2 linked regions of the Constrictibacter sp. MBR-5 genome follow. The protein of the gene in region 1 interacts with the protein of each later gene in a pairwise test. Links are inferred from orthologs where the notes say so. Each region holds a gene or a part of one and is shown on either strand. Other genes may lie near its edges. The genes, in order: dnaE and dnaQ.

The links.
Region 2: the proteins of dnaE (region 1) and dnaQ interact in binary tests that used the Escherichia coli proteins (3 or more experiments, as listed by UniProt). The link is inferred for Constrictibacter sp. MBR-5 from one-to-one orthologs.

Annotation. Positions count from the first base shown.
Region 1 is NZ_JBEPTK010000002.1:267,670-271,973, forward strand. The notes cover bases 250-4,247. They hold dnaE (DNA polymerase III subunit alpha), read left to right. Parts: upstream 250-573; coding sequence 574-4,047; downstream 4,048-4,247. Other genes in these bases: ABIE65_RS05255 (cysteine hydrolase family protein), read left to right, coding at 250-429; ABIE65_RS05265 (divergent polysaccharide deacetylase family protein), read right to left, coding at 4,072-4,247. In the rest of the region: more of ABIE65_RS05255, read left to right, coding at 1-249; more of ABIE65_RS05265, read right to left, coding at 4,248-4,304. UniProt on the Escherichia coli protein: DNA polymerase III is a complex, multichain enzyme responsible for most of the replicative synthesis in bacteria. This DNA polymerase also exhibits 3' to 5' exonuclease activity. The alpha chain is the DNA polymerase catalytic subunit.
Region 2 is NZ_JBEPTK010000003.1:343,685-346,990, reverse strand. Bases 22-3,021 are described here. They hold dnaQ (DNA polymerase III subunit epsilon), read left to right. Parts: upstream 22-1,185; coding sequence 1,186-1,857; downstream 1,858-3,021. Other genes in these bases: ABIE65_RS08585 (LLM class flavin-dependent oxidoreductase), read right to left, coding at 2,842-3,021; ABIE65_RS08590 (DMT family transporter), read right to left, coding at 1,817-2,767; coaE (dephospho-CoA kinase), read left to right, coding at 564-1,193; ABIE65_RS08605 (shikimate dehydrogenase), read left to right, coding at 22-567. Also shown: more of ABIE65_RS08605, read left to right, coding at 1-21; more of ABIE65_RS08585, read right to left, coding at 3,022-3,306. UniProt on the Escherichia coli protein: DNA polymerase III is a complex, multichain enzyme responsible for most of the replicative synthesis in bacteria. The epsilon subunit contain the editing function and is a proofreading 3'-5' exonuclease.

The sequences.
Region 1 (4,304 bases):
ATCGCCGCGCGCCTGCCGGACGGTGCCGACCGGTCGCTCAGCCAGAAGAAGCCGGGGTGGAATAATATCCTGCTGCCACGCGACGCCCATGAATCGCAGGTCGTGCCGGCGCTGGCGCCGCGTGCCGACGAGATTGTCGTGACCAAGACGACCGACTCGGCGCTGACCGGTACCAACCTCCGCCTCCTGCTGACCAACATCGGCATCACCCACGTCGTCGCCGTCGGCGTCTTCACCGACCAGTGCGTGTCGTCGACGGTCCGCAGCCTCGCCGACGAGAGCTTCGAGGTGATCGTGATCGAGGACGCCTGCGCCGCGGGAACGATGGACCTGCACGACCAGGAACTGCGCATCATCAACCGCATCTACTGCGAGGTCATGCGCGCCGACGACCTGATCCGCTATCTGCCGGAGCGGCCGGTCGCGTAGGCTTTCCAGCGCGCTGGGGTACACTGTCCACAAGATGCTGTGAGTAAATCCGCGGCCGACCGCCAGTTCTTGGGCCGGTTCGGCTGACAGAACGCCGCCGTTCGTGCGATCTTCGGCCGGCGCCGCAGTTCCGGAATTTGCCTGATGCCTCACGCCGAGTTCGTCCACCTCCGGCTCCACACGGCTTACTCCCTCTCCCAGGGCGCGGTCCGGATCGGCGAGCTGGTCGAGCTCTGCCGCAAGCACGCCATGCCTGCCGTCGGTATCAGCGACACGGGCAACCTGTTCGGCGCCCTGGAATTCGCACTGGCCGCCTCCAAGGCCGGCGTACAGCCGATCGTGGGCACCATTCTGGGCCTGCGGCGGCCGGTGCAGACCGGGCGCAACGGCCAGCTCCAGCAGGCCGACCCGGACCAGTTGCTGCTGATCGCACAGAGTGAGCGCGGCTACCGCAACCTGATGGCGCTGGTCAGCAAGGCGTTCCTGGAGACCCAGGGCGGCGAGCCGGCGCAGGTCGGCTGGGACGCGCTCGACGGGGCGACCGACGGCGTGATCGCCCTGACCGGCGGTCCCGCCGGTACCGTGGGGCGCCTGTTGCTGGAGAACCAGGGCCCGGCGGCGGAGGAGGCTCTGCTGCGGCTGGCGGCGCTGTTTCCGGGGCGGCTCTACGTCGAACTCATGCGCCACGGGATGCGCGAGCAGGACGCGATCGAGGCCGGCTTGGTCGATCTCGCCTACAGGCACGACCTGCCGCTGGTGGCGACGAACGACGTGCACTTCGCCGATGCCGGAATGTTCGAGGCGCACGACGCGCTGATGTGCATCGCGCAGGGGCGGCGGGTCGAGGAGGAGAACCGCCCACGCCTCACGCCGGATCATCGCTTCAAGTCGGCGGCCGAGATGCGGACGCTGTTCGCCGACCTGCCGGAGGCGGTGGAAAACACGCTGGTGATCGCGCGGCGCTGCGCGTTCATGCCGCTGCCGCACAAGCCGATCCTGCCCAATTTCCCGACCGTCGCCGGCCGTACCGAGGCGGAGGAGCTGATCGCCCAGGCCCAGGCGGGGCTCGATCAGCGGCTCGAAACCCACGTGTTCACGGCGGAGATGAGCGCCCAGGAGCGCGAAGCGGTCGCGAAGCCCTACCGCGAGCGCCTGGCCTACGAGGCCCAGGTCATCGAGAATATGGGCTTCCCTGGCTACTTCCTGATCGTCTCCGACTTCATCAAGTGGGCGAAGGACAGGGACATTCCCGTCGGACCCGGCCGCGGCTCCGGCGCGGGCTCGGTCGTCGCCTGGGCGCTGACCATCACCGACCTGGATCCGCTGCGCTTTGGCCTGCTGTTCGAGCGGTTCCTGAACCCGGAACGCGTGTCGATGCCCGACTTCGACATCGACTTCTGCCAGGACCGGCGCGACGAGGTGATCCGCTACGTCCAGGACAAGTACGGCCACGACAAGGTCGCCCAGATCATCACCTTCGGTAAGCTCCAGGCGCGGGCGGTGCTGCGCGACGTCGGCCGCGTGCTCGGGATGCCCTACGGACAGACCGACCGCATCTGCAAGCTGGTGCCGAACAACCCGGCCAACCCGGTGACGCTGCAGCAGGCGATCGACGGCGAGCCGCAGCTCCAGGAGATGCGGCGCAAGGACGAGGCGGTGAAGCGCCTGATCGACATCGCGCTGAAGCTGGAGGGGCTGTACAGGCACGCCTCGACACACGCCGCCGGCATCGTCATCGGCGACCGGCCGCTCCAGGAACTGGTGCCGCTCTACCGCGATCCGAAGTCGGACATGCCGGTCACCCAGTTCAACATGAAGTATGTCGAGACGGCCGGGCTGGTGAAGTTCGACTTCCTCGGCCTGAAGACGCTGACGGTGCTGCAGCATGCGGTCCGCCTGCTGCACGAGCGCGGCCTGCCTATCGAGCTGGAGACGCTGCCGCTCGACGACGCGGCCAGCTACGAGCTGCTGGGCCGCGGGCACACGGTGGCGGTGTTCCAGCTCGAAGGTGCGGGCATGCGCGACATGCTGAAGCGCCTGCGCCCCAACCGGATCGAGGACATCATCGCGGTCGTGGCGCTTTACCGGCCCGGTCCGATGGAGAACATCCCGAGCTACATCAACCGCAAGCATGGGCTGGAGGAGCCCGACTATCTCTACCCGACGCTCGAGCCGATCCTGAAGGAGACCTACGGGATCATCATCTATCAGGAACAGGTGATGCAGATCGCCCAGGAGCTGTCGGGCTACAGCCTGGGCGCCGCCGACCTGCTCCGCCGGGCGATGGGCAAGAAGATCAAGGCGGAGATGGCCGCGCAGCGCGTCGCCTTCGTCGACGGCGCCAAGGCGCGCGGGGTCGAGGAGAAGAAGGCCTCGGAGATCTTCGACCTCGTCGACAAGTTCGCCGGCTACGGCTTCAACAAGTCGCATGCGGCGGCCTATGCGCTGGTCGCCTATCACACGGCCTACCTGAAGGCGAACCACACGGTCGAGTTCATGGCGGCGACCATGACCTACGACATGCACAATACGGACAAGCTGAACGCCTACCGGCAGGACCTGAAGCGCTTCGGCCTCGACCTGCTGCCGCCGGACATCAACCGCTCCGGCGATCTCTTTACGGTCGAGGATCTGCCGGAGGGCGGCAAGGCGGTGCGCCATGCGCTGGCCGCGATCAAGAATGTCGGTCGCCAGGCGATGGCGGCGATCGTCGCGGAGCGCGGCAGGAACGGGCCGTTCAAGGACCTGTTCGACTTCGCCCGCCGCCTGGACATGAGTTTGCTGAACAAGCGTCAGCTGGAGAATCTGGCGCGCGCCGGCGCCTTCGACTGTTTCGGCATGCATCGCGCCGGCGTGGTCGCGGCGATCGACACGGTGGTTCGCTATGCCGTAGCCGCAGCGGACGAGCGCGCCTCGCAGCAGGTCAGCCTGTTCGGCGGCGCGTCGGGGCCGGAGGTGCCGCGCCTGCCCGAGGTCGACCGCTGGAGCGAGACGGAGAAGCTCCAGTACGAGCTCGATGCCATCGGTTTCTACCTGTCAGCGCACCCGGTCGATGCCTATCGTACGGTTCTGGAACGGGCGGGAGCGGTACCGATTTCCGAGTTGCAGCGCCGGGTCGGCGCCGGCACGGCACGGCTTCTGGTCGGCGGCACCGTCGTCGCCAAGACCGAAAAGATGTCGCAGCGCGGCTCGCGCTACGCCTTCATCCAGCTTTCCGACAGCAGCGGCATCGTCGAGATGTCGATGTTCTCCGAGGTCCTGAGCGCGTCGCGCGAGATTCTCGAGGCCGGGAAGCCGATCCTGTGCACGGTCGAGGCGAAGGTCGACGGCGAAACGCTGCGTGTCGGCGTGCAGAAGGTCGAGGATCTGGATCGGATGGCGGCCAACAGCGCCGCCGGCCTGCGGATCGCCCTGCACGATCCCCGTCCGATCGAGCGGTTGAAGGCACTTCTCGAGCCGTCGCGGCGCGGCCGCGGCAAGGTGGTCGTCGTCGTCGGTATCGACGACGGCCGCGAAGTCGAACTCGAGCTGCCGGGGACCTACTCGGTGTCGCCTTCCGTCTCGGCCACCTTGCGTGCGCTGCCGGGCGTCATCGACGTGACCGAGGCCGCGCTGTAGACGCCTCGGAAAGCCGGAGCGGGATCAGCCGCGCGGCGGCGGGATGGCGGCCTCGTTGCGGCCTGCGGCGGGCTCGTGCAGGCGCTTCACGATCGCGGTGAGCGGGACGAGGGTGTAGCCGCGGGATTGCAGCGTCGGAAGCCATGCCTGGAGCACGTCGATGGTCGCCGGGTGCGGGTGCCCGATGCCGACGGCGTAGCCCTGGGCGCGCGCCTTGCGCTCCAGCTGTTCCAGGCTCTGCCGCACGGCTGCGGCGT
Region 2 (3,306 bases), on another replicon or contig:
GTGGTCGGCGCGGACGGCAGTCTCTCCGGCTCCAACACCGATGCGTTCGGTTTCCTGGAGCATCTGCGTGCTTCGGCGCCCGGTTGGTCGCCGGCAGCGGGCCCGGCGGTGATCCTGGGCGCGGGCGGCGCGGCGCGGGCGGTCTGCGCCGCACTGGCCGACGCCGGCGTCGGCGAGATCCGGATCCTGAACCGCACCCGCGAGCGGGCCGACGCCGTCGCATCCCTGGCGCCGGGCGTGGCGTCGAGCTTCGACTGGCGAGAGCGGGGAGCGGCGCTGGGCGGTGCGGCGCTTCTCGTCAACACGACCACATTGGGAATGGCCGGCCAGGCGCCGCTCGAACTCGACCTCGCCGACCTGCCGACGACGGCGGTGGTCGACGACATCGTCTACGTGCCGCTGGAGACGGAACTGCTGCGCGCCGCGCGCGCACGCGGCAACGTGGTCGTCGACGGGCTCGGCATGCTTCTGCATCAGGCGCGGCCGGGCTTTGCCGCCTGGTTCGGCGTGGAGCCGCAGGTCGACGACGCCCTGCGCGATTTCCTTCTGGCGGATCTGACACGATGAAGCGACCCGTCATCATCGGGCTGACCGGCTCCATCGGAATGGGCAAGAGCACCGCCGCGCGGATGTTCCGAGACCTGGGCATCCCGGTTTTCGACGCGGACGCGACGGTGCACGTGCTGCTCGGCCCCGGCGGCGGTGCGGTCGCGGCGGTCGAGGAGGCGTTCCCCGGCGTCGTCAAGGACGGTGCGGTCGACCGGGGCGAACTGGGCAGGCGCGTCTTCGGCGACAACGCTGCCCTGCGCCGCCTGGAACGCATCATCCACCCGCGGGTCTTTCGCGCCGAGCGGCGTTTCATCGCCAAGGCGATGCGCGAGCGCAAGCGGATGGTCGTTCGGGACGTCCCGCTGCTGTTCGAGACGGGGGGCGACCGGCGTTGCGACGTGACGGTCGTGGTCTCGGCACCGGCGCACATGCAGGCGCAGCGGGTGCTCGCCCGGCCCGGAATGACGCGCGAGAGGTTCGAGGCGATCCGCGCCAAGCAGATGCCCGACGCACAGAAGCGGCGCCGGGCCGACTTCGTCGTGCCGTCGGGCCTCGGACGCGGGTTGACGCGACGGGCCGTGACGGGGATCGTGCGCAAGATCATGGACGGCAAAACGAAGGGACGGCGCCGACGGCATGCGTGAGATCGTTCTCGATACGGAAACGACCGGCCTGGACCCGCTGATGGGGCATCGCCTGGTCGAGATCGGCTGCGTCGAGCTGGTCAACCATCTCCCGACCGGCCGGCACTGGCATACCTTCATCAACCCGCAGCGCGACATGCCGAACGAGGCCTACGAGGTCCACGGCCTGTCCGAGCATTTCCTGTCCGACAAGCCGCTGTTCGAGGCCATCTGCGACGAGTTCCTGGCGTTCATCGGCGACGCGCCGCTGATCATCCACAACGGCGCCTTCGACATGGGCTTCCTGAACGCCGAACTGCAGCGCTGCAAGCGTCTGGCCCTGCCGATGGAACGGCTGGTCTGTACCCTGGAGCTGGCACGCAAGCGCTTCTCCGGCGGCTCGAACAGCCTGGATTCGCTGTGCCGCCGCTTCGGCATCGACCTGAGCGTGCGGACGAAGCACGGCGCCATCGTCGACTGCGAACTGCTGGCCGAGGTGTATCTGGAGCTCTGCGGCGGCCGCCAGCCCGGCTTCCTGCTGGGCGCGACGGGAAGTGCTTCGACCGTGATCGTCGTGGACCGTCCGCACCGGCCCGCGCGGCCGCATGCGCCGTCCGACGACGAACTCGCCGCGCATGCGGCCTTCATCGAGAAGCTGTCGGATCCTCTTTGGCGGCTGGCCTGAGCGGCGGCGCGTCCCGCGTCCCGATCGGGGAGACCTTCAGTACCGCGCGCGACCGCCGGAGCTGCACCCAGGCGACCGCGCCCAGCACCATCGCCGCCCCGATCGCCTGATTGAGACCGAAGCGTTCGTCGAGCAGCAGGATGGCCGCGCAGATCGCGATCAGCGGCTCGAGATTCATGACGATGGCCGCGCGAACCGGGCCGAGACTAGCGACCGCCGCGTACATGAAGGTCACGCCGAGGGTGAAGAAGAGCGCGGTGCCCCCGAGGCCCAGCCACCCGATGTCGCCGACCGGCCATGCGGGGCCGCCGTGGGCGGCCAGCAGCACCGCGTTGAAGGCGAGCGCCACGCTCATGCTGCGCAGGTTGAGCGGCAGCGTCGAACCGCCTGCCAGGGGTGCCACGCGGCTGATCGCGAGGATGTGCGTGGCGGCGCCGAAGGCCGCCACGCCGGCCAGTGCCAGACCGCGCGGGTCCACCTGGGTCAGCTCCACGCCGAGGGCGACGCAGAGTCCCGCGAAGGCGACGGCGAGGCCGGCGAGCTTGTGCCACCCCAGCGGCTCGCCCTCGGTCCAGCGCGCGCCGACCGCGACGATCAGCGGGAAGGTGTAGAAGATCAGCACGGCGAGGCTGGCGGGGATGAAGAAGATCGATCCCATGTAGCCGAGCGACGTGACCGTCGACAGCAACCCGAGACCGAGCGAGCCCCAGTTGGCGCGCGCCGGCAGGCGCAGGCCTCGGCGGCTGACCAGGACCAGCATGCCCACGGCCAGGACGCCGGCGACGAACCGTGCGGTGGTCGCGGTCGGCACGTCGGCGCCGGCGTCGTATGCCAGCCGCGCCATCGACGGTGCCACCCCGTAGGAGATCGCGCACAACAAGGCCAGTGCGACGCCGCGCGGGTCGCCCATCGGACCGTTTCCTTCCACGCCCTGTTCTCGTGTCGCGACCGTCCTCGGCGTGGACCGACGGCCGTCCGAAACCGCTAGTCGCGGAAGGCGGGCATCACCTGTTCGCCAAACCGGCGCATCGAGGCGAGGTTCTGTTCGTGGTCCATGTCACCGAAGCCGGTCTGGCACAGGAGATGGCGGACGCCGACATCGCGCAGTTCGGCGACCTGTTCGCGCACCCGTGCCGGCGAGCCGTAGAGGCAGCCCGTCTCCAGCACGAAGGGCAGTGCGTCGGCGTCGCTGATCTTCGGGTCGGTCCAGGCGTTGAGCATGACCGGGTCGATCGTGAAGTCGGGCGGATTGTAGGCCTCGCGGACGTGCATCATGTGCGACCGCGTCTGCAGCAGGAGGGCCGACAGCTCGTCCTCGGCCTGCGCGTCGGTCTCGGCGACGTAGACGTTGCGCCACAGGGCCGCCTGGGCCAGCAGCCGCTCGCATGTCGCCGCGTCGTGGCCGCCTTCTGCGAGACCGGCGGCGTAGAGATCCCAGCGCTCCTTGAT